One region of the Aphanothece microscopica RSMan92 genome, then DNA from elsewhere that is predicted to be linked to it. Evidence: predicted binding sites of a transcription regulator. Region 1 holds the regulator's gene; the other holds the start of a gene.
The links. The regulator NtcA, encoded in region 1, controls nitrogen genes in cyanobacteria. The targets are predictions, from matches to a motif close to TTTGTANCNNNNGNTACAAA.
Positions count from the first base shown of each region.

Region 2: glnA (type I glutamate--ammonia ligase) is a predicted target of NtcA. The motif match lies at 2,215-2,234, and genes of this name have one in related genera.

Region 1 covers NZ_JBKKKY020000008.1:49,888-61,534, reverse strand. The annotation lists gene ACLD7X_RS03825 (IctB family putative bicarbonate transporter) at 1-401, shown strand, start outside; gene ACLD7X_RS03820 (N-acetylglucosamine kinase) at 408-1,409, shown strand; gene glmM (phosphoglucosamine mutase) at 1,477-2,865, opposite strand; gene ACLD7X_RS03810 (hypothetical protein) at 2,982-3,197, opposite strand; gene ACLD7X_RS03805 (transglycosylase SLT domain-containing protein) at 3,246-5,249, shown strand; gene ACLD7X_RS03800 (hypothetical protein) at 5,246-5,722, opposite strand; gene ACLD7X_RS03795 (NIL domain-containing protein) at 5,722-6,135, opposite strand; gene ACLD7X_RS03790 (thioredoxin domain-containing protein) at 6,214-6,777, shown strand; gene thyX (FAD-dependent thymidylate synthase) at 6,785-7,510, shown strand; gene dcd (dCTP deaminase) at 7,511-8,104, opposite strand; gene ACLD7X_RS03775 (cob(I)yrinic acid a,c-diamide adenosyltransferase) at 8,116-8,745, opposite strand; gene ntcA (global nitrogen regulator NtcA) at 8,955-9,695, shown strand; gene ACLD7X_RS03765 (DUF3084 domain-containing protein) at 9,753-10,964, shown strand; gene ACLD7X_RS03760 (RuvC family protein) at 10,961-11,458, shown strand; gene ACLD7X_RS03755 (DUF3146 family protein) at 11,455-11,647, opposite strand, start outside.
Region 2 covers NZ_JBKKKY020000019.1:35,062-46,708, reverse strand. The annotation lists gene ACLD7X_RS07680 (nucleoside deaminase) at 1-349, shown strand, start outside; gene ACLD7X_RS07675 (pyridoxal-phosphate-dependent aminotransferase family protein) at 303-1,496, opposite strand; gene ACLD7X_RS07670 (globin family protein) at 1,565-2,095, opposite strand; gene glnA (type I glutamate--ammonia ligase) at 2,303-3,721, shown strand; gene ACLD7X_RS07660 (phytanoyl-CoA dioxygenase family protein) at 3,786-4,658, shown strand; gene ACLD7X_RS07655 (hypothetical protein) at 4,665-4,922, opposite strand; gene ACLD7X_RS07650 (FkbM family methyltransferase) at 5,106-6,056, opposite strand; gene ACLD7X_RS07645 (hypothetical protein) at 6,123-6,410, opposite strand; gene ACLD7X_RS07640 (DUF6439 family protein) at 6,464-6,823, shown strand; gene ACLD7X_RS07635 (ATP-binding protein) at 6,789-7,226, opposite strand; gene ACLD7X_RS07630 (GUN4 domain-containing protein) at 7,283-8,005, opposite strand; gene psb28 (photosystem II reaction center protein Psb28) at 8,131-8,496, shown strand; gene ACLD7X_RS07620 (AI-2E family transporter) at 8,510-9,568, shown strand; gene ACLD7X_RS07615 (AI-2E family transporter) at 9,552-10,583, shown strand; gene ACLD7X_RS07610 (hypothetical protein) at 10,642-10,815, opposite strand; gene secF (protein translocase subunit SecF) at 10,838-11,647, opposite strand, start outside.

The DNA.
Region 1 (11,647 bases):
ACGTCTGGGAGGCGGCGCTGGACATGATCCAGGCGCGGCCATGGCTCGGGATCGGGCCGGGCAACGATGCCTTCAACCAGATCTATCCGCTGTTCCAGAAGCCCAAGTTCAACGCCCTGAGTGCCTATTCGATCCCCCTGGAGCTGGCGGTCGAGGCCGGGATCCCCGGGCTGCTGGTGGGCTGCGGTCTGGCCCTCGCCAGCCTCCGCCAGGCCGTCGCCACCTGGCGCGGCGATGGGCCCTTCGCCCTGCCGGCCCTGGGCGTCCTGGCCGCCATCGCCGGACTGACGGTTCAGGGGCTCACCGACACGATTTTCTTCCGGCCTGAGGTGCAGCTGAGCGCCTGGTTCTGCCTGGCCACCCTGGCGGCCGCCGCCAAACGGCAAGACCCCAGCCGCTGACACCACGTGAGCGGCCCTGCCCTGATCGCCGGCTTTGATGCCGGCCAGACCCACACCACCTGCCGGCTGGTCAGGGAGGGGACGGTGCTCGCGGAAGGGGAGGGCCCCGGTGTGCGCCACCTGGCTGCTCCAGGAGGCGAGCAGGCGTTCGGGGACGCCCTGCGGCAGAGCCTCGCGCAGGCGGGGGCCGCCGCCGGGCTGCCGGCACCTCTCCGCCTTGACGCCGCCGCGATCGGCGCCAGCGGCATCGAGGTGGGCACCCCCGTGCAGCAGCGGGGACGCCAGCTCGCCGCCGCCACCCTGCAGCTGCCCCTGGCCCGGGTGGCGGTCACCGGAGATGAACGCACCGCCCTGCGGGGTGCCATGGGCAGCCACGGCGAGGGTCTGGTGCTGATCAGCGGCACCGGCACCATCGCCGTGGGGCGCAACCGCCTGGGGAGGGAGCATCGCTGCGCCGGCTGGGGCTGGCTGCTGGATGGCGCCGGCTCCGCCATGGACATCGGCCGCGATGGGCTGGCCCGGTCCCTGGAGATGGCCGATGGTCGACGACCGGAGAGCGGGCTGCGGCAGAGGCTCTGGCAGCAGCTGGGGATCGACAGCCACGCCCCCGGCGCGGCCCAGGCGCTCAAGGCCCTCGTGGTGCAGCCGGACTTCGGCCCGGCCGGGTTCGCCCGGCTGGCCCCGCTGGTGGTGGCTGCCGCCGAAGCCGGAGATCCGGAGGCCCGGGGGATCGTGGCCCACAACGCCGCGGCGCTGGCCGCCATGGCCGTCACCATCTGCCGCGAGCTGGAGCTGAGCTGTCCGTTGATCTGGCCGATGGGCGGCGCCCTGGAGCATCTGCCGGCACTGCGGCGCCGGCTGGAGGAGGCCCTGGGGCAGAGGCTACCGGGGGCCAGCCTCGCCGTGCCGGCGGGGGATGCCTGTGCAGGCGCCCTGACGATGGCCGCGGAACTGCTGCGACCGCCCCCGGGAGCAGGCGCCCCAGAGGGTCGCAACTCGCTCAGCTAGATCCCGATCAGCTAGACCCCGTTCAGCGAGATCGCCTTCAGCCGGATCGCGTTCAGCCAGATCGCGCTCAGGCCGCGTTGAGGTGCTGCTCGGCTGCCTTCGCCAGGCAGGAGGACCAGTGGTCCACCGCGGCCTGCTCCGAAGCCTCCACCATCACCCGCAGCAGGGGTTCGGTACCGCTGGCCCGCACCAGCACGCGACCCTGGCCCATCATCGCGGTTTCAGCCTCCTCCACGGCCCGGCGCAGCGGGTCGCACGCCTGCCACTGCTGACGACGCTGGCGGTCCGGCACCGTCACGTTCACCAGCACCTGGGGGTAGGGCCGGAAGCTCGTGTCGAGCCAGTCGGCCAGGCTGCTGCCCTCGGCATGGAGAAGGGTGGCGACCTGCAGAGCCGTGAGCAGGCCATCGCCGCTCATGCCATGGCGGGCCGAGAGGATGTGACCCGACTGCTCCCCGCCCAGAGCGGCCCCGAGTGCCTCCATCGCCTGGTGGACGTACTGGTCGCCGACGGCCGTCCGCTCCAGCAGGCCGCCCTTGGCCTGCCAGGCCCGCTCGAAGCCGAGATTGGACATCACGGTGGCGACGATGCGGCGCTCCGGGAGATGGCCCGCCTGCAGCAGGGCCGTGCCCCAGAGGTAGAGGATCTGGTCACCGTCCACGACGCGGCCCCGGGCGTCGACGGCCAGCATGCGGTCGGCATCCCCATCGAAGCCGAAACCCATCGCCGCCCCGGACTGCAGCACGGCCTGCCTGAGGGGTTCGAGATGGGTGCTGCCGCAGCCCACGTTGATCCGCTCGCCGTCGGGCTGGCCATGGAGCACGGTGACATCCGCCCCGAGCTCCCGGAAGACGGCTTCGCCGCAGGCCGTGGCCGAACCGTGGCAGAGGTCGAGAACGATCCTGCAGCCATCGAGCCGGCGCCCGTCGACACTGGCCACCAGGCTGCTGCGGTAGTCCGCCATCAGGTCGGTCCGCTGCCGCGAGGTGCCGGCCCCGCTGAAGGCAGCGACGGGTTCCCGGCCCGCCAGACCCGCCTCGATGGCCTGCTGCTGCTCGCGGCTGAGCTTGGCACCGGAGGCGCCGAACAGCTTGATGCCGTTGTCATGGGGGGGGTTGTGGCTGGCCGAGACCATCAGGCCTCCGGCCGCCCCCAGCCGACGGATCACACCCGGAACCGCGGGGGTGGGGCACAGGCCGAGCTGCCAGACCTCACGACCGGCGGCCGTCAGACCGGCCGTGAGGGCCGCCGCCAGCATCGGACCGCTGCTGCGGCTGTCCATGCCGATCACCACGGCCCCCTCCCGGGGCAGGACCTGGCCGCTCCAGTAGCCCAGCTGCAGGGCCAGGGCAGGGGTGACCTGGGAGCCGACCCGACCGCGGATGCCATCGGTGCCGAAGCTTGCCCACCCCTCCCCCAGGGGACGACCGAGAGGATGGTGGACCAGCTCGACCATCGCCGCGCTCCGGAAGCCGGAAGGTTAGGCCGAGCGGCGGGTGGTGCCGGGATCCGGATCGCCATCGGCTGGCCCGCACCCCCCGCCAGCCCTGACGGCCCTCCCCCCGGGCGGACTCACTGCCAGCGCCGCGGCCACCAGATCCAGACCACCAGCTCGAACACCGCCCAGAGCAGCAGCGCCCCCACCACCCAGCCGGGCAGCAGGCTGAGCGGCCAGAACGGCCGCAGGAGCATCACCGCTCCCGCCGCAGCCCAGACCCGAAGCGCCCGCAGGCGCTGGGTGGCGCCGGGCAGGCTGGAGAGCAGTGGGGGGAGGGAAGGCAGCCGCACCGAAGAGCAGGGGGAAACCATCCCCAGAATGCCCACGACCCCGCGGCCATGTTCGTGCGTTCCCTTGCCTGGCTTCTGGCCCTGACCTGCCTGGGCAGCGGTGCCGCCCTGCTGGGCGGGCGGCAGCTGCTGCAACAACGGCCGCTGCCGGACCCGGGGACCCCGCTGGGGACGCTGGAGCGCCTGCAGCGGTTCGACCCCGATCCCATGCGGCGCCGGGAAGCCGCGCTGCTGTTGCTGGCCGACCTCGATCGCCAGCCCGGCGGTGGGGATCCGGTCCGGGCCGGCCAGCTGCTGCGCAACCAGGCCTGGGGACGGGATCCCCTGGCGGCCGTGGTGCTGAAGCGTGATGCCCAGGCCGCAGCCCAGCGCGGCGACCGCCAGGGCAGCGATCGCCGCTGGCGCCAGCTGCTCAGGCGTTTCCCGGGCAGTCCTGCCAGCGCCGACGCCCTCTACGCCCTCGGCCGCCAGCAGCCGGAACGCAGAAGCCAGCTGCTGCGACGCTTCCCAGCCCACCCGGCCGCCCTGGCCGCCGCCGTGGAGGCCGGCGGCCGGGATGGGGCCCTTCACCTGGCCCGCTGGGGGGTGCGCTGGCCGGGAGCCAAGGCGGTGATCGAAGCGCGCTGCAACCCTGCCGAGCGCCCAGGCAACCCCGACGAGCGAAACCTGCTCGCCCGGGGCCTCGCCCAGCTGGGCGACAGCAAAGCCGCCCTGGCCTGCCTCGACACGATCCCACCCAGCCCATCCACCCAGCTGGCCATCGCCCGCAGCCTGGGACGCGGCGGGGAGCGCGGCCTCCAGGCCGAAGCGCGGATGCTGAGCCTGGCCCAGACCTGGCCGACCAGCCCCGAAGCCGCCGAGGCGGCACATTGGCTGGCCGACAGTGACACCCCGACCAGCCTGGCGGCCCTGGAGGAGCTGCCCGCGGCCCTCCAGGACAGTGCCCCGGTCCAGGCCCGCCGGGCCCTCGTGCTGGGACAACCCTCCGCAGCCCTGATGGTGATGCGGCGCTGGCAGGACGATCCGGCCAGCTGGGAGCTCCAGTGGCAGCTGGCTCGTCAGGCCCTGCTCTCCCAGGACTGGCGCGGGGCCGCCGCCCTGCTGGGAACCTCCGCCCTCGATGGGGTCACGCTGCCCGGCCCCCTGGAGGCCCGGCGGCGATTCTGGTTGTCCCTGAGCCAGTGGCAACTGGGGGACCAGGCCCAGGCCAAGGCGGGCTGGGCCGAGCTCCTGGCCAACCATCCCGGCGGCTACTACGGCTGGCGAGCGGCCGTCAGGCTCGGCCGCGACGACATCGACCTCGATCCGGACACCGCCCCGGGCCTGGTTCCGCCTCCATGGCACCCCCTGGACAGCGGCCGCCAGGATCTTGATCGGCTCTGGCGCCTCGGCCAGACCCTGGAGGCGTGGGAACAGTGGCGCCATCTCCGCGGCGAACCCGCCACCCCAGACCCCGCTCAGCTGCTGGTGGAGGGCCGGCTGCGCCGTGGGGTCGGCGATCACTGGATGGGCCTGGAGCAGCTGGAGCAGGCCAGCCTGCGGCTGCCCACGGGTCAGTGCCCGCAGATCCTGACCCTCGAGCGCAGTCTGGACGAGCCCGCCTTCACGGACGAACTCAACCTGGCGGCCCGGGCCGCCAGGTTGCCGGCGACGTTGCTGGCCGCCGTGGCCAAGCAGGAATCGCGCTTCAGTGCCGCGGTGCGATCGCCGGTGGGGGCCACCGGGCTGCTGCAGCTGATGCCGGAAACCGCCGCCGAGCTGGCGGGCGCCCCCCTGCCGGACGAGGCCCTCACCGACCCTCAGCGCAACGCCAGCCTGGGTGCCCGCTACCTGAGGCAGCTGCTCGACCGCTGGGAGGGCAATCCCCTGCTGATGACCGCCAGCTACAACGCTGGGGCCGGGGCGGTGGAGGGATGGATCAGCCCGCTGCTGCAGGTGACCCCGGAACTGTGGGTGGAGGCGATTCCGTACCCGGAGACGCGCCTGTACGTCAAGAAGGTTCTGGGCAACCTGTGGAGCTTCCAGGAACCCCGGCTGCCGCTGTGCCGCTAGCCGGAGGCCTCCCAGGCCAGCCAGCGACCGAAACCGGCACCCAGCAGCACCAGGGTGGACATGGACACCGCGAGCACCAGCGGTGGCGGAGAGACGCGGACACGGGCCAGATCCAGGCGCGCGAGCAGCACCGCACAGGCCAGGATCAACAGGTTGGTCAGCACTTTGAGGTCGAGGAGGTACAGACCGCCCACCGTGACCAGCAGCAGGGTGACCACCAGGCTGACCACCCGACTCGCGGCCATCAGGTTGGCCAGCTGCTTGAGCAGCAGGTCGAACAGGGTGCAGACGACCACCACCAGCAGGGCGTGCAGCAGGTCAAGCGACCAGAACAGGCTGGAGAGCTGCGCCAGTTCGGCCGCTGCGGCCGAGGCTGGCCGGCTCCACTGCATCCCTTCGTAGACCGACACGGCCGCCAGCAGCAGCAGCATGGGGGCGCGGAAGGGCAGCAGCAGCAGGCGGAGCAGGGCCATCACGGCTGATCGAGCACCAGGCTGATCGCCTCCAGCGGACAGCTGGGGATGCACTGCTCGCAGACGAGGCAGCGGGGAGCCTCGAAGTGCAGCTTCCAGGCCGGGGCCGTGAAACCCAGGGCGCCGCTGGGGCAGACGCTCGAGCAGATGCCGCAGTCCACGCAGCGGTCACGATCGACCGCGATCTGTCCCGGCGCCCGGTTGAGGGCGAGGCCCTGGCTTTCGAGCCAGCTCTCTGCCGCCTCCAGCTCGTCAATGTCCCCGGAGAGCTCGACCACCATGGTGCCGCTCTGGTTGGGGGCGATCTGGGCGCGGAGAATCTTGGCCGCGATGTCGAAGTCCACGGCCAGGCGGTAGGTGATCGGCTGATGCACCGCCTCGCGGGGGAAGTGGAGAGTGAGGCGCCGCTTCACGGGTCAGGAGGCTGGCTGGGCTGGCAGGGCTGGCAGAGTGCACCACGTCTGGGGCCGTCCCCACCAACACTATCCACGATGAGCGGTTCCTCCGGTTCACCCGGCCCTGGCCAGCGGGAGCGGCTGGCCCTGCTGGTGATCGCCGCGCTGCTCACGGCGGCGGTGCTGTGGCTGCGGGGCGGGCTGCAACCCCAGGCCCCCCTCGAGGCCCTGGCCCGTCGCTCGCCCGAGCTCTCCGTGGCCCTGACCAACGGTCGGCCGACCCTGGTGGAGTTCTACGCCGACTGGTGTGAGGCCTGCCGCGCCATGGCCCCCGCCATGCAGACGCTGGAGGCCGACTACCACGGCCGCCTCGACGTCGTGCTCCTGAACGTCGACAACCCGCGCTGGCATCCCGAACTGGAGCGGTTCGAGGTGAATGGCATTCCGCAACTGGAACTGTTCGGCGGGGATGGAACCCCGGTCGGTCGCTCGATCGGGGCCCGCAGCCGCACCGACCTGACGGCCCTCGCCGAGGCCCTGGTCAACGGCGTGCCCCTCCCCAGCCTGCCGGGCGTGGGCGCGGTGAGCCGGCTGGATGGTGCGGCCGAGATCGCCGGCGCCGCGCCTGCCACGATGGCCGGACCCCGCAGCCACGGCTGAGGCCAGCATGGATTCCCGCTTCCGGGTGGCCCTGATCGCCGCCACGCCCAACCCCCAGCAATGCGTCTATGCCGGGATGCACCAGGACTACAGCGAGGGCTTCGTCGCTGGCGAACGGGACGACTGGCCGGATGAACAGAGGGCCGGAGAGATCTGCGTGAAGCGGTTGCTCGCCGGTGAGCGGGGCCACTACGGCCCCCTCGAACATGCCCAGATCGTGCTCAACGTCGGCTGGTTCCCCCACTCGGTGATGCAACAGGCCCGCACCCACCGGGTGGGCGTGAGCTTCGACGTGCAGTCGATGCGCTACACGGGGGAGCGCATCTGCCGGGCCGCCACCGGCGAGCTGGATCTCGAAGAGGTGTTCTACCTGCGTCCCGAAGGCACCTATGCGGATCGGCAGGGCAAGAAATATGCGTACAGCGCCGACCAGCGGGCCCTCGATCTGGACCACTGCAGACAGGCCGCCTGTCGCTATCGCGATCTGCTCGCGGCCGGGTTCGCCGAGGAGCACGCCCGCGGCATCCTGCCGTTCGATTACCGGCAGCACTTCGTGGTGAGCTTCACCCTGCGCGCCTTTCTGCACTTCCTCGACCTGCGCGCCAAACTCGACGCCCAGCAGGAGATCAGGGAACTCTGTGACCTGATGTGGCCCCATCTCCAGGCCTGGACACCCCAGTTCGCCGAGTGGTACGAACGGACCCGTCTGCACAAGGCGCGGCTGGCGCCCTGATCAGACCTTCGCCAGGGTCACCCGCTCGGGTTGATGCTGGTACTTGCCCGCCCGGTCCCGGTAGGTGGTGTCACAGGGATCGCCCTCGAAGAAGAGCAGCTGGCAGATCCCCTCATTGGCATAGATCCGGCAGTCGGCCCCGGAGGAATTGCTGAACTCCAGGGTCAGGTGTCCCTCCCAGCTGGCTTCCGCCGGCGTGGTGTTGACGATGATCCCGAGACGGGCGTAGGTGCTTTTGCCGAGACAGATCACCGTGATGTTGGAAGGGACTCGCATCCGCTCCAGAGCCACCCCGAGGCCATAGGAATGGGCCGGCAGGATGAAATAGCTGCCGTCCTCATCATCCCGCAGGGGCACAGGCTCGAGGTTCGCCGGATTGAACCGCTTGGGGTTCATCACCGTGCCGGGCACGTGGCGGAAGATCAGGAATTCCTGGGGCGAGAGCCGCAGGTCATAGCCGTAGGAGGAACAGCCGAAGCTCAGCACGGGACGGCCGGCGCTGTCCGGATCCAGATGGCGCACCAGCGAGGACTGGAAAGGATCGAGCATGCCGGCGGCAGCCTGTTCCTTGATCCAACGGTCGTTCTTGAGCATCGGAAGCCGGCCTAGACGCCGCGACGGAGCTGGGTGACCTGATCGGCCATCGCCATGAGTTCAGGCCCCATCGAGGGTCCCGTCAGGATGACATCCAGATGGGCCGGCCGCTGCTCCAGCACCCCCAGAACCTCGGCCAGGGGGAGATAGCCCAGCTCGACAGCCAGGCCGAGTTCATCGAGCACCATCAGGTCCACTCCGCCTTCGAGCAGGCACAGCCGGCTGTACTCCCAGACCTCCTGAACCGCCGCACACACCTCGTCCGGATGGTCGGTGGCCGGCTCGGCCAGACAGCTCGGAACGGCGGGGCGCAGCCACTGGAGCCGGCCACAGAGCCAGGGGCTCGCCTCCAGCCCCTGGGCGACCCCTCCCTTGAGCAGCTGGGTGATGAGCACCCGGCTGCCGAGCCCGGCGCTGCGCAGGGCCTGGCTCAGCACGGACCCCACACTGCCCCGGAAGGGCGCGGTGTGCACCTGCAGCAAGCCCTCCGGCTGCGGCACCAGCCGCAGGGGCACAGCCGCAGGGGCCGTCTCGAGCGCCTGGGCAGGGAACACCTCGTGGCGCTGGGCACGCCGCAACCCGGCACCACCCGACCTGGCCACGCTGCCAGGACCGGAGCTGGTCGGGAGACTGACGGTCATGGATGCGCAACGACGCAGGACTGAATGTAGCGGGATCGAGCCGGATTCCAAGCGATGGACACCATCCCTGGTGGATACATCCGTACTGCCCACGGCCTCGACGCGGCCCGCCCACCGGCGGGCGGGACAGCGCGCCGCAAAGCGTGCCCGTTGTTACAGGGAGAGCCCCCGCTGATCTATAGGGTCCGCCCAACTGCCTGCCCCTCTCCATGGTTGGCGCCCCACGCGGATTCAGCAGGACCGCCAACACACCGAGCGGCGGGGCCCCCGGGGTTGTGACCGGCCTCGGCACGGCCGGCCAGGGCAGCCACACCCTGCTGGAGGTGATCCGCGGTCTGGGCGGCAGCAATGTCGAGACCATCGAGCGGGGCAAGACGATCTTTTTCCCCGGCGATCCGGCGGAACGCGTCTACCTGCTGCGGCGCGGCGCGGTGCGTCTGTCGCGGGTCTATGAATCGGGCGAGGAGATCACGGTGGCGCTGCTGCGGGAGAACAGCCTGTTCGGCGTGCTCTCCCTGCTCACCGGTCAACGTTCCGATCGCTTCTACCACGCCATCGCCTTCACCCGGGTCGAGCTGCTCAGCGCACCGGCCACCTCGGTGCGCAAGGCGATCGAGCAGGACGCCAGCGTGGGGCTGTTGCTGCTTCAGGGTCTCTCCTCACGGATCCTCCAGACGGAGACCATGATCGAGACCCTGACCCACCGGGACATGAGCTCCCGGCTGGTGAGTTTCCTGCTGGTGCTCTGCCGGGACTTCGGGGTCCCCAGCACCGAAGGGATCACCATCGACCTGCGCCTCTCCCACCAGGCGATCGCCGAAGCGATCGGCTCCACCCGGGTGACCATCACCCGGCTCCTGGGTGATCTGCGCAACGAGGGACTCGTTCAGATCGATCGCAAGAAGATCACCGTGTTCGACCCCATCGCCCTGGCCAAGCGTTTCAGCTGACACCCCTGGCATGGAGCCACCGCAAGCGGGGGATACTGGGCCGATTCGGGACCGCACGTGTCGGGCTGGCTGCTGATCCTGGCGCTCCTGCTCCTCGGGGGTGTGCTCGCCACCCTGGGAGATCGGCTGGGCAGCCGCGTCGGCAAGGCGCGACTCAGCCTGTTCAACCTGCGCCCCCGGCGCACGGCCGTGCTGATCACGGTGTTGACGGGGAGCCTGATCAGCGCAATGTCCCTCGGCCTGCTGCTGCTGGTGAGCGAGCGGCTTCGCACCGGTCTGTTCGAACTCGAGCGGCTGGAGGAACGCCTCAGCACGGCGCGGCGGCAGCTTGAAGCCAGCCAGCAGAGCCTGATCACCAGTCAGGCCGAGGTGGCCCGCGCCCAGCAGGGCCAGCGCAAGGTGGCGCGGGAACTGGCCCAGTCCCAGGCCCGGGCCACCGCGCTGCGCCGGGAACTCGCTCCTCTGCAGGCCCAGAGGATGGCGCTGGAGCGTGAGCGGGACCGGCTGGCCGGCGAGGTCGGTGCCCGCGACGCCGAGATCCGCCGCACCGAAGCGGAACTGGCCGAGGTGCGACGACGGATCGAGGCCGGCGCCCGGGAGCTCGAGGACCTGGAGGACAACCTGCTCGCCCTGCGCCGGGGCGATGTGGTGATCACCACAGGCCAGCCGCTGGCGAGCGCGAAGGTGACCCTCGAGCGCCCGGAACAGGCCAAGGAGGTGATCACCGCCCTGCTGCAGCAGGCCAACATCACGGCCTTCAAACGGGTCCTGCCCGGCCAGCCCGTCGACCGCCAGATTCTGCTGGTGCCCACGACCGACGTCGCCCGGCTGGAATCCCTGCTCACCCGACCGGGAAGCTGGGTGGTCAGCATCCTCTCCGCCGCAAACGTGCTGCGGGGGGAACGTCAGGTGCTGGCCTTCCCGGATCTCCGTCCCAACCGCCCGGTGGTCAAGGCCGGTGACGTGCTGGCCAGCACGACGGTCGAGGCCGATCTCCGCGACCCCGAACAGCTGGTGCGGCGCCTCAATCTGCTGCTGGCGGCCGCCTACGCGCGGGCCCAGCGGCAGGGTTCCCTGGTGGACGGGCTGCAGTTCGACGCCGCCATGTTCAACCAGCTGGCACGCACCCTGGCCGCACGTCCCCCCGGCACGGTGATCCAGCTGGTGGCCGTGGCCCTGCGGGACGCCGAGACGCCGGACCCGATCACCGTGGAGCTGCGCATCGCCGGTGGCGCCCCTGCGGAGAGCCCGCCCCTGCGACGGCCATGAGCGAGCCTGCCGTCCCGCCGCAGGCGTCCCGCCTGGCCGGGCTGGATCCCGGCCGCAGCAAATGCGGCCTGGTCCTGGCCGATGCCGGCCTGGGCACGATTCTCGCCGCGGCCATCCTGCCGCCGGCGGAGAGCCTGGCCTTGCTGCGTCAGTGGCAGCAGCAGGCCGGCCTGGTCACCGTGGTGCTCGGCAACGGCACTGGCAGCCGGAGCTGGCCCCCCCAGCTGGCGCGCCTGGGGCTGCAATCCGAGACGGTGGAGGAAGCGGGCACCACCCTGGCCGCCCGCCGGCGCTACTGGCAGCTGGCCGGCAGCGGCGGCTGGCGGCGGCTGCTTCCCGAGGGGCTGCGGCTGCCGCCGCGGGACATCGACGACGTGGTGGCGCAGCTGCTGGTGGAACGCCATCTCGGCCAGCCGCTCTCACGGCGCGGTCCGGGCGTGCTTCGCGAGCTGGCCGATCAGGCCCACCTCAGCGCGAGGGAGAACGCCACCTAGAAACGGGCCCGCACCGTGAAGGCATAGTCCCCGCCGGGTTCGAGCTGGTAATCCGCCTTGAGCAGAAAGCGCAGCAGGGCGTCCTGAATCAGCGCACGGCCCAGCGAAGGCTCGACGCTGAGCTCGCCGCGATCAAAGGCCCAGCTGAACGTCCAGTGGAACCCCCCGGCTGTCACCTCCCCCTCCAGC
Region 2 (11,647 bases), on a different contig from region 1:
CCACCGCGAAGGGGATCCCCTCGGCCACGCCGAACTGATGGCCATCGGCCAGGCCTCGCGGCTGCTGGGTGACTGGCGGCTGAACAGCTGCACCCTGCTGGTGACCCTCGAGCCCTGCCCCCTCTGTGCGGGAGCCCTGGTGCAGGCCCGGGTCGGCACCCTGGTGTTCGGCGCGCCCGATCCGAAGCGCGGTGCGGTGGGGGGCAACCTGGATCTGGTCCATCACCCCAGTGCTCACCACCACACCCGCGTGCTGCCGGGCGTGATGGCGGCGGAGGCGAGCCAACAGCTCGGCGACTGGTTCAGACGGCGACGGCGGCTGGGCGGCCTGTCTGGGCACCGGGCCTGAAGGCCGGCAGCTCCGTGCGGAACAGTTCCAGCAGGAGCTCCACATTCTCCGCACGGCTGTTGTAGCCCATCAGGCCGATCCGCCAGACCTTGCCGGCCAGGGCACCGAGCCCACCGCCCACCTCGATCCCGTGCTTGTTGAGAAGGTGGAGCGTGAAGGCCTTGCCATCCACCCCCTCCGGGATCCGCACGGTGGTGAGGGTGGGGAGGCGGAGATGCTCCGGGGCATGGAGTTCGAGACCCAGGGCTTCGAGCCCGGCCCAGAGACTCTCGGCGTTGCGCCGGTGCCGCGCCCAGGCGTGCTCAAGCCCCTCTTCAGCCAGCAGGCGCAGGGCCTCCCGCATCCCGAAGTTCATGTTCACCGGAGCCGTGTGGTGGTAGACCCGGTCCGTGCCCCAGTACTGGTTCAGCAGGGTCACATCGAGGTACCAGTTGGGCACCTTGCCCCGGCGCGCCTCCATCTTGGCCTCGGCGCGGGGGCCCATGGTGAAGGGGCCCAGACCCGGCGGGCAGCTGAGCCCCTTCTGGCTGCAGCTGTAGGCGAGGTCGACCTGCCAGTCATCGAGGTGGACGGGAACGGCACCCAGGGAGGTGACGGTGTCCAGCAGCAGCAGACAGCCGTACTGGCGGCAGAGTTCACCGACGCCCTCCATCGGCTGGAGGATGCCGGTGGAGGTCTCGGCATGGACCATGCCGAGGATGGCGGGGCGATGCTCCCTGAGCGCCGCTTCGATCTCCTCGAGCGTGAAGGCCTCGCCCCAGGGGCGCTCGATCGTGACCACATCGGCCCGGTAGCGGCCGGCCATGTCCGCCAGGCGCAGGCCGAAGTAGCCCTTCACGGCGATCAGCACCTTGTCGCCGGGTTCGAGGGTGTTCGCGAGGGCGGCTTCCATGGCCGCACTTCCCGTGCCGCTCATGGGAATGGTGAGGCGGTTGTCGGTCTGCCAGGCGTAGCGCAGCAACTCCTGCACCTCACCCATCAGCTCGACGTAGAGGGGATCGAGATGGCCGATCGGGTTGCGCGACAGGGCCTGCAGCACCGTCGGATGGGCGTTCGAGGGGCCCGGTCCGAGCAGAAGCCGATCGGGTGTGGCGATCGGTCCCAGCGCGCGGCGGTGGGCGTTGTTGACGGTGTGCAGCGCAGACAAGGGGCCGGAAACGGGGTGGACGGGAGGGATGGCCTGAGCCTACGCAGCTGAGGATCCGGACACGGAGGTCAGCGCAGCCGCACGTCGCTGGCGGCCAGGCCGCGACAGAGATGGTCGAACGGGACGCGAACCACCGCCGCCAGGGCGGCAGCATCGCTGAGCCCCTCGCTGCCGAGCATTTCGCAGACCACATCGGCCATCAGCGCGATGCTGCGCACGGTGGGGCCGGTGGGGACGCCCAGGCTCTTGTAGGTGTCATCGAGACCGTTCAGCACCCGCTCGTTGAGGATGGTGGCGTCGTCGGCGATCAGCGCGTAGCTGGCGTAGCGGAGGAAGTAATCCATGTCCCGCAGGCAGGCCGAGAGACGGCGGGTGGTGTAGGCATTCCCCCCGGGCAGGATCAGCTCGGGATCGTCGAGCCAGAGGCGCTGGGCCGCTTCCCGCACGATTTCGGTGGCCTCGGCGTTGATCAGCTCGACGGCCCGGAGCCTCAGCTCGGCTTCGGAGTAGTAGGTGTTGATCCGATCCATGGCCGCCCGGTCCAGATAGCGGCCCAGCTGGTCGTAGCGGCCAATCAGACCGGTGATGGCATCCCGCATGGCTGGAGTGGATCGACGCACCTGGGCCGGAAGCTAGCACCAGCAACTGGCCAGATCGCAGGTTGGAGCAGGGATCTGGCGGATCTGACAGAAACAGTTACGCAGCCCGGTCCTGTCATTCGGTTACGACAGCTACATAGCGGCGGTCCGGCTGCTCCGTACGTTCCAGCGACGCCGGCACCGGGACGGCACCCAACCGACATCGTCATGGCCAACACAGCCCAGGAGGTCCTTCGTCAGATCCAGGACGAGGGCATTGAGCTGATCGACCTCAAATTCGTCGACCTGCATGGCAAATGGCAGCACCTCACGGTGTGCAAGGACCTGATCGATGACGAGGCCTTCACCAGCGGCGTTGCCTTCGATGGTTCCTCGATCCGGGGCTGGAAGGCCATCAACGAGTCGGACATGGCCATGGTGCCCGACCCGAAGACCGCCTGGATCGACCCCTTCTACGGCCACAAGACCCTCAGCCTGATCTGCTCGATCCAGGAGCCGCGCAGCGGCCAGCCCTACGGCCGCTGCCCCCGCGCGCTGGCCCAGAAGGCCCTCGAGTACCTCGGCTCCACCGGCATCGCCGACACGGCCTATTTCGGACCCGAACCGGAGTTCTTCGTCTTCGACGACGTTCGCTACACCTCCGGCAGCGGCAGCAGCTTCTACAGCGTCGATTCGATCGAAGCTCCCTGGAACAACGCCCGTCTGGAGGAGGGGGGCAACCTCGCCTACAAGATCCAGTTGAAGGAGGGCTACTTCCCGGTGTCGCCCAACGACACCCTCCAGGACATGAGGACCGAGATGATCCTCACCATGGCGGCCCTGGGGGTGCCGATCGAGAAGCACCACCACGAGGTGGCCACGGCCCAGCATGAACTGGGCATGAAGTTCGCCGAACTGATCAGCGCGGCGGACAACGTGATGATCTACAAGTACGTCGTGCGCAACGTCGCCAAGAAGTACGGCAAGACGGCCACGTTCATGCCCAAGCCCGTCTTCGCCGACAACGGCAGCGGCATGCACGTGCACCAGAGCCTCTGGAAAGGCGGCAACCCGCTGTTCTTCGGGGAGGGCACCTACGCCAACCTGTCCCAGACCGCCCGCTGGTACATCGGCGGACTGCTCAAGCACGCCCCGAGCTTCCTGGCCTTCACCAACCCCACCACCAACAGCTACAAGCGTCTGGTGCCCGGATTCGAGGCGCCGGTGAACCTGGTTTACTCCCAGGGCAACCGCTCAGCGGCGGTGCGCATTCCCCTCACCGGGCCGAGCCCCAAGGCCAAGCGCCTGGAGTTCCGCTCCGGTGATGCCCTCTCCAACCCCTACCTGGGCTTTGCGGCCATGCTCATGGCCGGCATCGACGGCATCAAGAACCAGATCGATCCCGGCGACGGCACCGATGTGGACCTCTTCGAGCTGTCCGCCGAAGAGCTGGCGCGCATCTCCACCGTGCCCGCCTCCCTCAACGGTGCCCTCGAGGCCCTCGACGCCGACAAGCACTATCTGATGGAAGGCGGAGTCTTCACCGAGGACTTCATCAGCAACTGGATCGCGATGAAGTACGAGGAGGTGCAGCAGCTGCGTCAGCGGCCCCACCCCCATGAGTTCGTGATGTACTACGACGCCTGATCCCCGCCGGGACCTCGGCAGCTCCACTGGGGGGCCTGACCTGGGCCCCACCTAACCTGGCCCGATGGCGACCGTCGTTTCCAGCCCTCCTGCCCTGCGACAGCCGCAGCGGCCGGAGGGCTTTCCGCAGCACCGCAGCAGCCCGCCTCCGCCGCTGTTCCAGGCCCTCGGCCTCGCCGAGGACCCCCGCCGGTTCCGCGCTGCGGCCCGATGCCTGCGGCGTTCCGGCCTGGTGGTCATTCAGGGCGCGGTGGGGCCGGACGAGCTGGCTGCCCTGCAGCCGGTGGTCGCCGCGGCGCGCGCCCATGCCGCCAGCCCCGCCGCCGGGGATGGAAGCGCCCGTGTGCTGCTCAACCGGGGTGGCCAGCGGGCCATCCGCGGCTACCGGCGCATGGTGGACTCCGCGAAGGCGGTGATCAGTGTCCGCGACGATGAGGACGGCGGCATGGTCGATGTCTTCCATCCCGAACTGCTCCTCGAGAGCTGTACGGAGAATGTCGTCGGCGCGCTGCAGGACAGCCTGGTCACCGGGCTGCTGGAGCGGGCGTTCCGGCGGCCCTTCCGGGTGCACGTGCGCAACCTGTACCTGAACGCAGGTGTGACCACCACCCGCGGCCTGCACACCGACGGCGGCGGCATCAAGGCCAAGGCCTTCCTCTACCTCTCGGACGTGACGAGCCTGGCCGAGGGGCCGTTCTGCTACGTACCCGGCTCCCATCGGATGCCCTGGCTGCGCGGCTTGAACCGCCTGTGCAACGCCCGCCGCGGACGGCGACGGGATGACTGCCCCATCCTGCTGGGCCTGAAGCCGATCCCGGTGTTCTGCCGCGCCGGCGACATGGTGGTCGCCATGCAGCAGGGGGTGCATCGCGGCCATCCCCAGGCCCCATGGGCCGAGAGGGCCGTGCTGCTCAGCATGCTGCAGCCCTCGGGCTGAGGCGGCTCAGCCGCCCTGGAAGCGGATCTGGGCGATGGCACTGTCGTGGAGATGCTTGGCATGGGCCTGACGCAGGGCCCAGGCCTGCAACTGATGCACCGCGTCTCCGGAGGGGTTCAGATCGTGATGCTCGGTGATCTGGGCGATCTCGGCACCGTGACGGCGGCGATCCCGCTGGTGATGGTCAGCCCAGGCGAGAAATTCCCGGGGATGCAGGCCCTGGGCGGCGGCATTGGCAGGGAGGGGGAGGTTGAGCGCAGCCATGGGACAACTCCTCTGGTTCGACTTCACTCTCCTGCAGTTCTGTAGCTGTTGATACCAGAACTAGGATTGCTTCACAAGTCTTGAGCTCCCCGCTCGGGCCGCCGCGCTGACCCTGCTGCCGGCTGCGGAGGCTGCGTGCGTCTGCCGGAGCGGCAGCCTGCGGCTTGGGGCGCCGCCCTCGGGTTACTCGAGTTGCTCGAGCTGGGCGCCGATCCTGGCGTTGGCGGGATGGAGCTGGCGGGCTCGCTCCAGCACCTGACGGGCCTCGGCAGGACGTTCCGCCTGCAGCAACAGAGACGCCAACTCGAGAAAGCTGCGGGGGTGGGGACGCGGCCGGGACAGCACCGTGGCATGGAGCGTCGCGATCGCCTTGTCGCGGTCATCGAGGGCGCCGGCCTGGCAGCGGGCCAGATGGATCCGCCCCCTTTCATCGTTGAGGCGGCGCAGGGTCCGCTGGGGCCAGCCGCGGAAGCGCATGGCGCTGTTGACGTACCAGTCGTCATGGCCGCTGAGTTCCCGGAAGACGCGTTGGAAACCCTGCTGCTTCATCAGGCGACGAATCCGCGGACGCTGGGCGGAATAGTTGTGTTCAACCGTGAGGCAGGCAAAACGATAGCGATCCAGGGGCAGATGGGAGAGAATCATCTCCTCGGCGCCTTCCACATCCAACGAGAAGTAATCAATCCGCTTCGGCGCTTTCTCCCGATCGAGGAGATCGCCGAGCGTGATGGTCTGCACCTCGATCGACTCGGTGTAGGCGGCGCGGGCCTCCTGGACGAGCCGTTCACCCGCCTCCTCCAGCCCGCCATAGAGCCCGTTGCAGGCGAAGTGCAGCACATCGCCGCTGGTGGCATAGAGCGCCTCCGCGACCACGGGGATCGAACGCCTGGCCTGGGCCAGTTCCCTCAGCACAGGGTTGGGCTCACCGCCGAGACCCTTCCAACCCAGCAGTTCGAGCAGCAGCGTGTTGGAGAGTGACGTGCCGTTGGCCAGTCCGAACTCCAGGAAATAGCCGGGTCCAGGCCCCTTGCAGTAGAGGGCAAAGAGATCCTGGAGGGACTGGGAATTGGTGAGGTGTTGAAAGGCCTCGCAGAAACGAAGGAACCGCTCGCTGGAATCAAACAGCCCGATCACACAGCAGCAGCGCCCGTGGGCCAGAAGCTAGCACCGTTGCGTTGGCCCACCGGGCCAGGCGGCGGCTCAGCGCCGCAGCAGCCAGGTGATCAGCAGACCCACCGTCCCCCAGCGCAGCCAGCGCCAGAAGAGGATCTCGAGGCGGTGCGGCGGCACGAGCTCCGGGGGGGGTGGATCGAGCAGCCGCTGGCTCAGGGCGAGCCGCTGCCGCTGCCGCCGCCGCACCGCCCCGCTGCTGTGGCTGGCCAGGGAGGCCTGGGTGAACAGCCCATCGAGGAGATGCAGCACCCGCACGGGCTGACGGACACCCGGCGGGGTCTCCGAGCGGAAGCGGCGGGGATGGGAGGGCCGCATGGCTGGGAACGGCCCGGGGCCGACGTTCTCCGGCCAGGATGGAACCCCGTCCCGTGGTTCGTCCAGTGGAGCTCGCCTCGATGCACGCCGCCGAGTCCCCATCAGCCAGCTCCCCAGTGACCAGCTCCCCAGGGGTCGGCAGGGGTTGGCCGGAGGGCACGGCCGACCAGGCCCGAGAACTCCAGCGCCGGCTCGCCATCCACGAGCGGGAGTGGCATGCCCTCAAGAGCCAGCGCCCCAGGCGCGCTGCTGAGCAGCTGGCAGCGGCGATGGTGCATCTCCTCCAGGCCGACGATCCCGCCCAGCGCCAGATCACGCCCGCCCGGGAGCGGGCCATCGAACTGGTGGAGCACGCGCTGCTCTGGCTCAAGGCCGAGATCAGCGACCCCGGCTGCCCAAGCCACGGGCGCTGACGGCCGGGCCCAGGCGTCCTCGCCGCACGGCCAGCTGGAGGCGGTTGCCGCGGGCGCTCCAGCGCACGTCATCGAAGCAGTGGTGGATGAGGAAGAGCCCGCGTCCATCGGTGGCCTCGGCTTCCGGCAGCAGCTGCCCGCCACGGGCTTCGCGGGGCACCCCATGACCTTCGTCCTGCACCTGCCACACAACCCAGCGGGGGGTTTCGATCCGCCGGATCCGCAGCGTCTTGGCAGGGTCGCAGCCGTTGCCGTGCCGCACCGCATTGACGAGGGCCTCGTGCAGGCCGAGCTGCAGTTCCGCCTGCGCCTGAAGGCAGCGGATCGGCTCGAGCAGCAGTTCGACCAGGGGCGCCAGTTGCAGGGTGGACGGGGTGATGAAGTCTGACCAGCGCAGGGCCATCAACCTGGATCCGCAGGTGCCGTCTTGACCCTAAGCCGCTGGCGGCACGACAGCCTTCAGGCGTTGATGCGTTGTTGCAGCGCCGGATGGTTCAGCAGGGCATCCATCAGGCGCACCCCCCGCAACTGGTTGACCAGGGGCATGTGACCCTCGGGAGCCTCGATCGACCACTGGAAGGAGCCGGGATAGCGCGTCCACTGGCCGCCGTCCTTCCAGGCGAGCCTGGGCCAGAGCTGCTCCCAGCGGCCATTGCAGGCCCGCAGCAGGCGACCCTGCACCGAGAAGCCGAACCGCCCGCGGGAATAGCAGACCCACAGCCGGTCCAGGCTGTCGAGATCGGGGCCAGGTATCGGCGGCACCTCGCTGTAGTACACGTAGCCGCGCCGCACGGCATCCGGGCCGGCCAGCTCGCGCAGGAAGGTGCTGGTAAGGCGGTCCGCAGCCTCGTACTCCATCAGGGCCAGGTGGTGCTGGAGCGGGCTGTAGTCGATCGCTGCCGCACTGGGGGTGGCGAGCCAGCCGTCGGGATGGCGCTCGAGAAACGCCTGCCGCTCGGCCCCGTCCCCGGCCAGCAGCAGCTGAATCAGAGCCCCCGCGCCCCAGTCATCGCCGGTGGCATCGAGGGCCGCCAGGTGATCCGGAAGGAGCGGCCGCAGTTCCTCGGCTCGCTGCTCAAGCTGCCTCAGAAGGGTGCGCCGCTGGCGCGCGGCGGCAGCCTGGAACCGTTCGAGCAGGCCCTCAGGGGTGACATTGGCGGAAACCGGAGGGCCGGAAAGCATGGAAGACCGTGCCTGAGCGGAGCCAGCTTGCGCCCACTATGTCAGGAGGTGTCAGGCCCGGGGCTGTCCAGGCCGGGCCAGCCGAGCGGAAGTCCCCCCCTAGGATCCATTTTTGCCACACCCCTATGGGCGCAGCCATACAGTTCTTCCGCGGCGTGGACGAACCGGTCGTGCCCGACATCCGTCTCACCCGGTCCCGCGACGGTCGCACCGGCCAGGCCATGTTCGTGTTCGAGGAGCCCGAAGCCCTGGCCCCCGAAGCGATGGGCGACATCACCGGGATGTTCATGGTGGACGAGGAAGGGGAACTGGTCACGCGGGAGGTGAAGGCCCGGTTCGTGAATGGCAAGGCCAGCGCCCTCGAAGTGACCTACACCTGGAAGAGCACCGCCGACTTCGAGCGGTTCATGCGGTTCGCCCAGCGCTACGCGGACAGCCATGACCTCGGCTTCTCCGGGAACCAGGCTGACGAACAGGCTTCCGCTCAGTAGGGAGACACCCCCCTTGCGATTCGGCCAGTGGCTCGGCCTTCTCGGCCTCACCTCCGCCTTGGTGCTGCTGTGGAACCTGCGGCAGAGCCTCATGTTCCTGTTCGCCGCCGTGGTGCTGGCGATGGCGCTCTGCACCCTTGTGGGCTGGGTACGCGAGCGCCTGGGATGCCGGCGCCCCCTGGCGGTCGTGCTCAGCCTTCTGCTGGTGCTGCTGGTGGTGACCGTGATCGGCACCGCCGTCATCCCTCCGTTCGTGGAGCAGTTCGCCGAACTGATCGGCAAGCTGCCGGCAGCCGCCGAGACCCTGCTGAATCTGCTCCGCCAGGCCATGGCCTCGGCCAGTCGGATGCTCTACGGACGCTCCGATGGAACGCTGGAGTGGCTGCGGCAGGGCCTGGTCAGTGGGGACAGTCCCGCCAACCTGCGGGAAGGACTGCTCCGCCTGCTCGGGCTGGCCGGTGGAGTGGGCTCGGGGCTGCTGCAGCTGCTCTTCGTGGTGGCCGTGGCCCTGATGGTCACTGCCCAGCCCGAGGCCTACCGCGAGGCCGCCGTGCTGCTGGTGCCGTCCTTCTACCGCCGTCGCTTCCGGCGGGTTCTGATCCAGTGCGGCGATGCCCTGAGCGGCTGGATGGTGGGGGTGCTGATCAGTTCGCTCTGTGTCGGCATCCTGGCGGCGATCGGGCTGTCGCTGCTCGGGGTCAAGCTGGTGGCGGCCAATGCGGTGCTGGCCGCTCTGCTCAACATCATTCCCAACGTCGGGCCCACCCTGAGCACCGTGTTCCCGATGTCCGTGGCGCTTCTGGAGTCGCCGCTCAAGGCCGTCGCGGTGCTGGTGCTCTACGTGGCCGTGCAGAACCTCGAGAGCTACGTGATCACCCCCTCGGTGATGCACCACCAGCTCAAGCTGCTGCCGGGCCTCACCCTCACGGCCCAGCTCCTCTTCACCGTGCTGTTCGGCCCGCTCGGACTCCTTCTGGCCCTGCCCCTGGCAGTCTGCCTCCAGGTGATGGTGCGTGAGGTGCTGATCCACGACATCCTCGACCCGTGGAAGCGCCATGCCGAAACCAGCTGATGGAGGCTTCAGCCTGACCGGGCGCACGGTGCTCGGCGCCCTGGTGCTCGTGGTGCTGGGTCTGTTGACCTGGGAGCTGCGCTGGGTGCTGCTGGTGCTGTTCGGCGCCGTGGTGCTGGCGGTCTCCCTCGATGTGCCGATCAGCCTGCTGATGGCCCGCTGCCGCCTCAACAGGCCCGCAGCGCTGGGGGTGGTGGTCGCGATCCTGATCGTGCTCGGCAGCTGGCTGACCCATCAGCTCCTGCCGGAACTGCTGCAGCAGGTCAGCGAGCTGGGCGAACTGATTCCCGCGGTGGCGGCGAGGCTGGTGGCGATGACCTCCACGGTCGACTGGTTGCCGAACCTCGATGGCGATCTGGCCAGTCTGGACAGCTGGGATCGTCTCCAGCCCCTCGGGGGGCAGCTGATCGGGTTTGCCGGAGGGGCCGCGAACACCACCATCCAGCTCTCGCTGATGGTGCTGCTGGCGATCCTGCTCGCCCTGGATCCACGCAGCCACCGCCGGCTGGTGATCGCCCTCACCCCAAGTTTCTGGCGTGGGCGGATGGATAACTTGCTGGACGAATGCCGCCATGCCCTCGGCGGTTGGTTGGCCGGCATGACCCTCTCGGCCGTCACCGTGTTCCTGCTCACCTGGGCGGGGCTGGCGCTTCTGAAGGTCCCCCTGGCCCTGCTGAGCGCCCTGGTCTGCGGACTGCTCACCTTCGTGCCCACGATCGGCCCCACGGCGGCGACCCTGCTCCCCCTGGCGGTGGCCCTGCTGGTCTCGCCGGCCAAGATGCTTCAGGTGCTGCTGCTGCGGCTGGTGCTTCAGAACGGCGAGGCGTTTCTGCTCACGCCGATGCTGCTCAGCCGCACGGTCAGCCTGCTGCCCACCGTGGCGCTGATGGCCCAGCTCTGCCTCGGCACCCTCCTCGGCCTGCCCGGCGTGCTGCTGGCCCTGCCCCTGGTGGTGGTGCTGCAGGTCATCTGCCGAGAGGTGGTCGTCCGCGGCGTGATGGACCGCTGGACCTGATCGAACCCTTGTCCCGCGGCACTTTCAGCGAGCGCCGGGAGGATCAGCGCCGGGCGGATCAGCGGTAGCGACGCCAGAGGTCCGGCGTGAGGATCAGCACCGTCACGGCCAGCGGGTGGTAGAGGAGCGCGAACCAGAGCGATGTGAGGGTGAAGTGATCGGCGAGCAGCTGCAGCTCGGGCCGCAGATCGAGCAGGGCCAGCAGGGCCAGGCCGATGGGGAGAACCCGCATCGAACGCCTCACGGCAGGAACCTCATGGACGCGAGAAGAGGGGGAGCAGGGTCGGGGCGATCGCCACGCTCGACCAGGCGCCGACCACCACACCGATGCTGAGCGCCACAGCGAACCAGAAGAGGGTGCTGCCGCCGAACAGCACCAGGGCGAGCAGGGGCAGCAGGGTGGTGAAGCTGGTGTAGAGGGAGCGGGTCAGGGTGGCGGCCACGGCCGCATCCGCCTGGTCGGCCAGCGAGGATCCCTGCAGCTGGGTGCGCTTTTCCCGGATCCGATCGAAGATCACCACGGTGTCGTTCACCGAATAGCCCGCAATGGTCAGCAGGGCCACGGCGAAGAGGCTGTTCACCTCGACGCCGGCCAGCAGGCCGAGCCAGGCGAACAGGCCACAGGTGATCAGCACATCGTGCGCCAGGCAGAGCAGGGCCAGCAGGGCAAACACCCGGTCGTAGCGCACGCTGATGTACAGCGCGATGCCGAGGAAGCTCACCAGCAGGGAGATCAGGCTGGCGCGCAGCAGGCGGGAGCCCAGGGTCGGACCGATGGTCTCGACCGAGAGGCCCCCAGGGACGGTCTCACCCAGGACCGGCGTCAGGGCGTCGATCACGGCCTGGCCCTGTTCCGGGCTGAGGCTGGGCAGACGCAGCAGCAGCTGCCGGCCGCCGTCGAGCAATTGCACCCCCGCCCCCCGCAGGTTCGGTGGCAGCTGATCGTTGTCGGGAGGCAGGGCCAGCGAAGCGAGCCGGGCCTCCACCTCCGAGCCCCGCAGGGCGCCACAGCCGTCAGCGCAGCGGCGTTCGATCTGGATCTGGGTGCCGCCGGTGAAATCCAG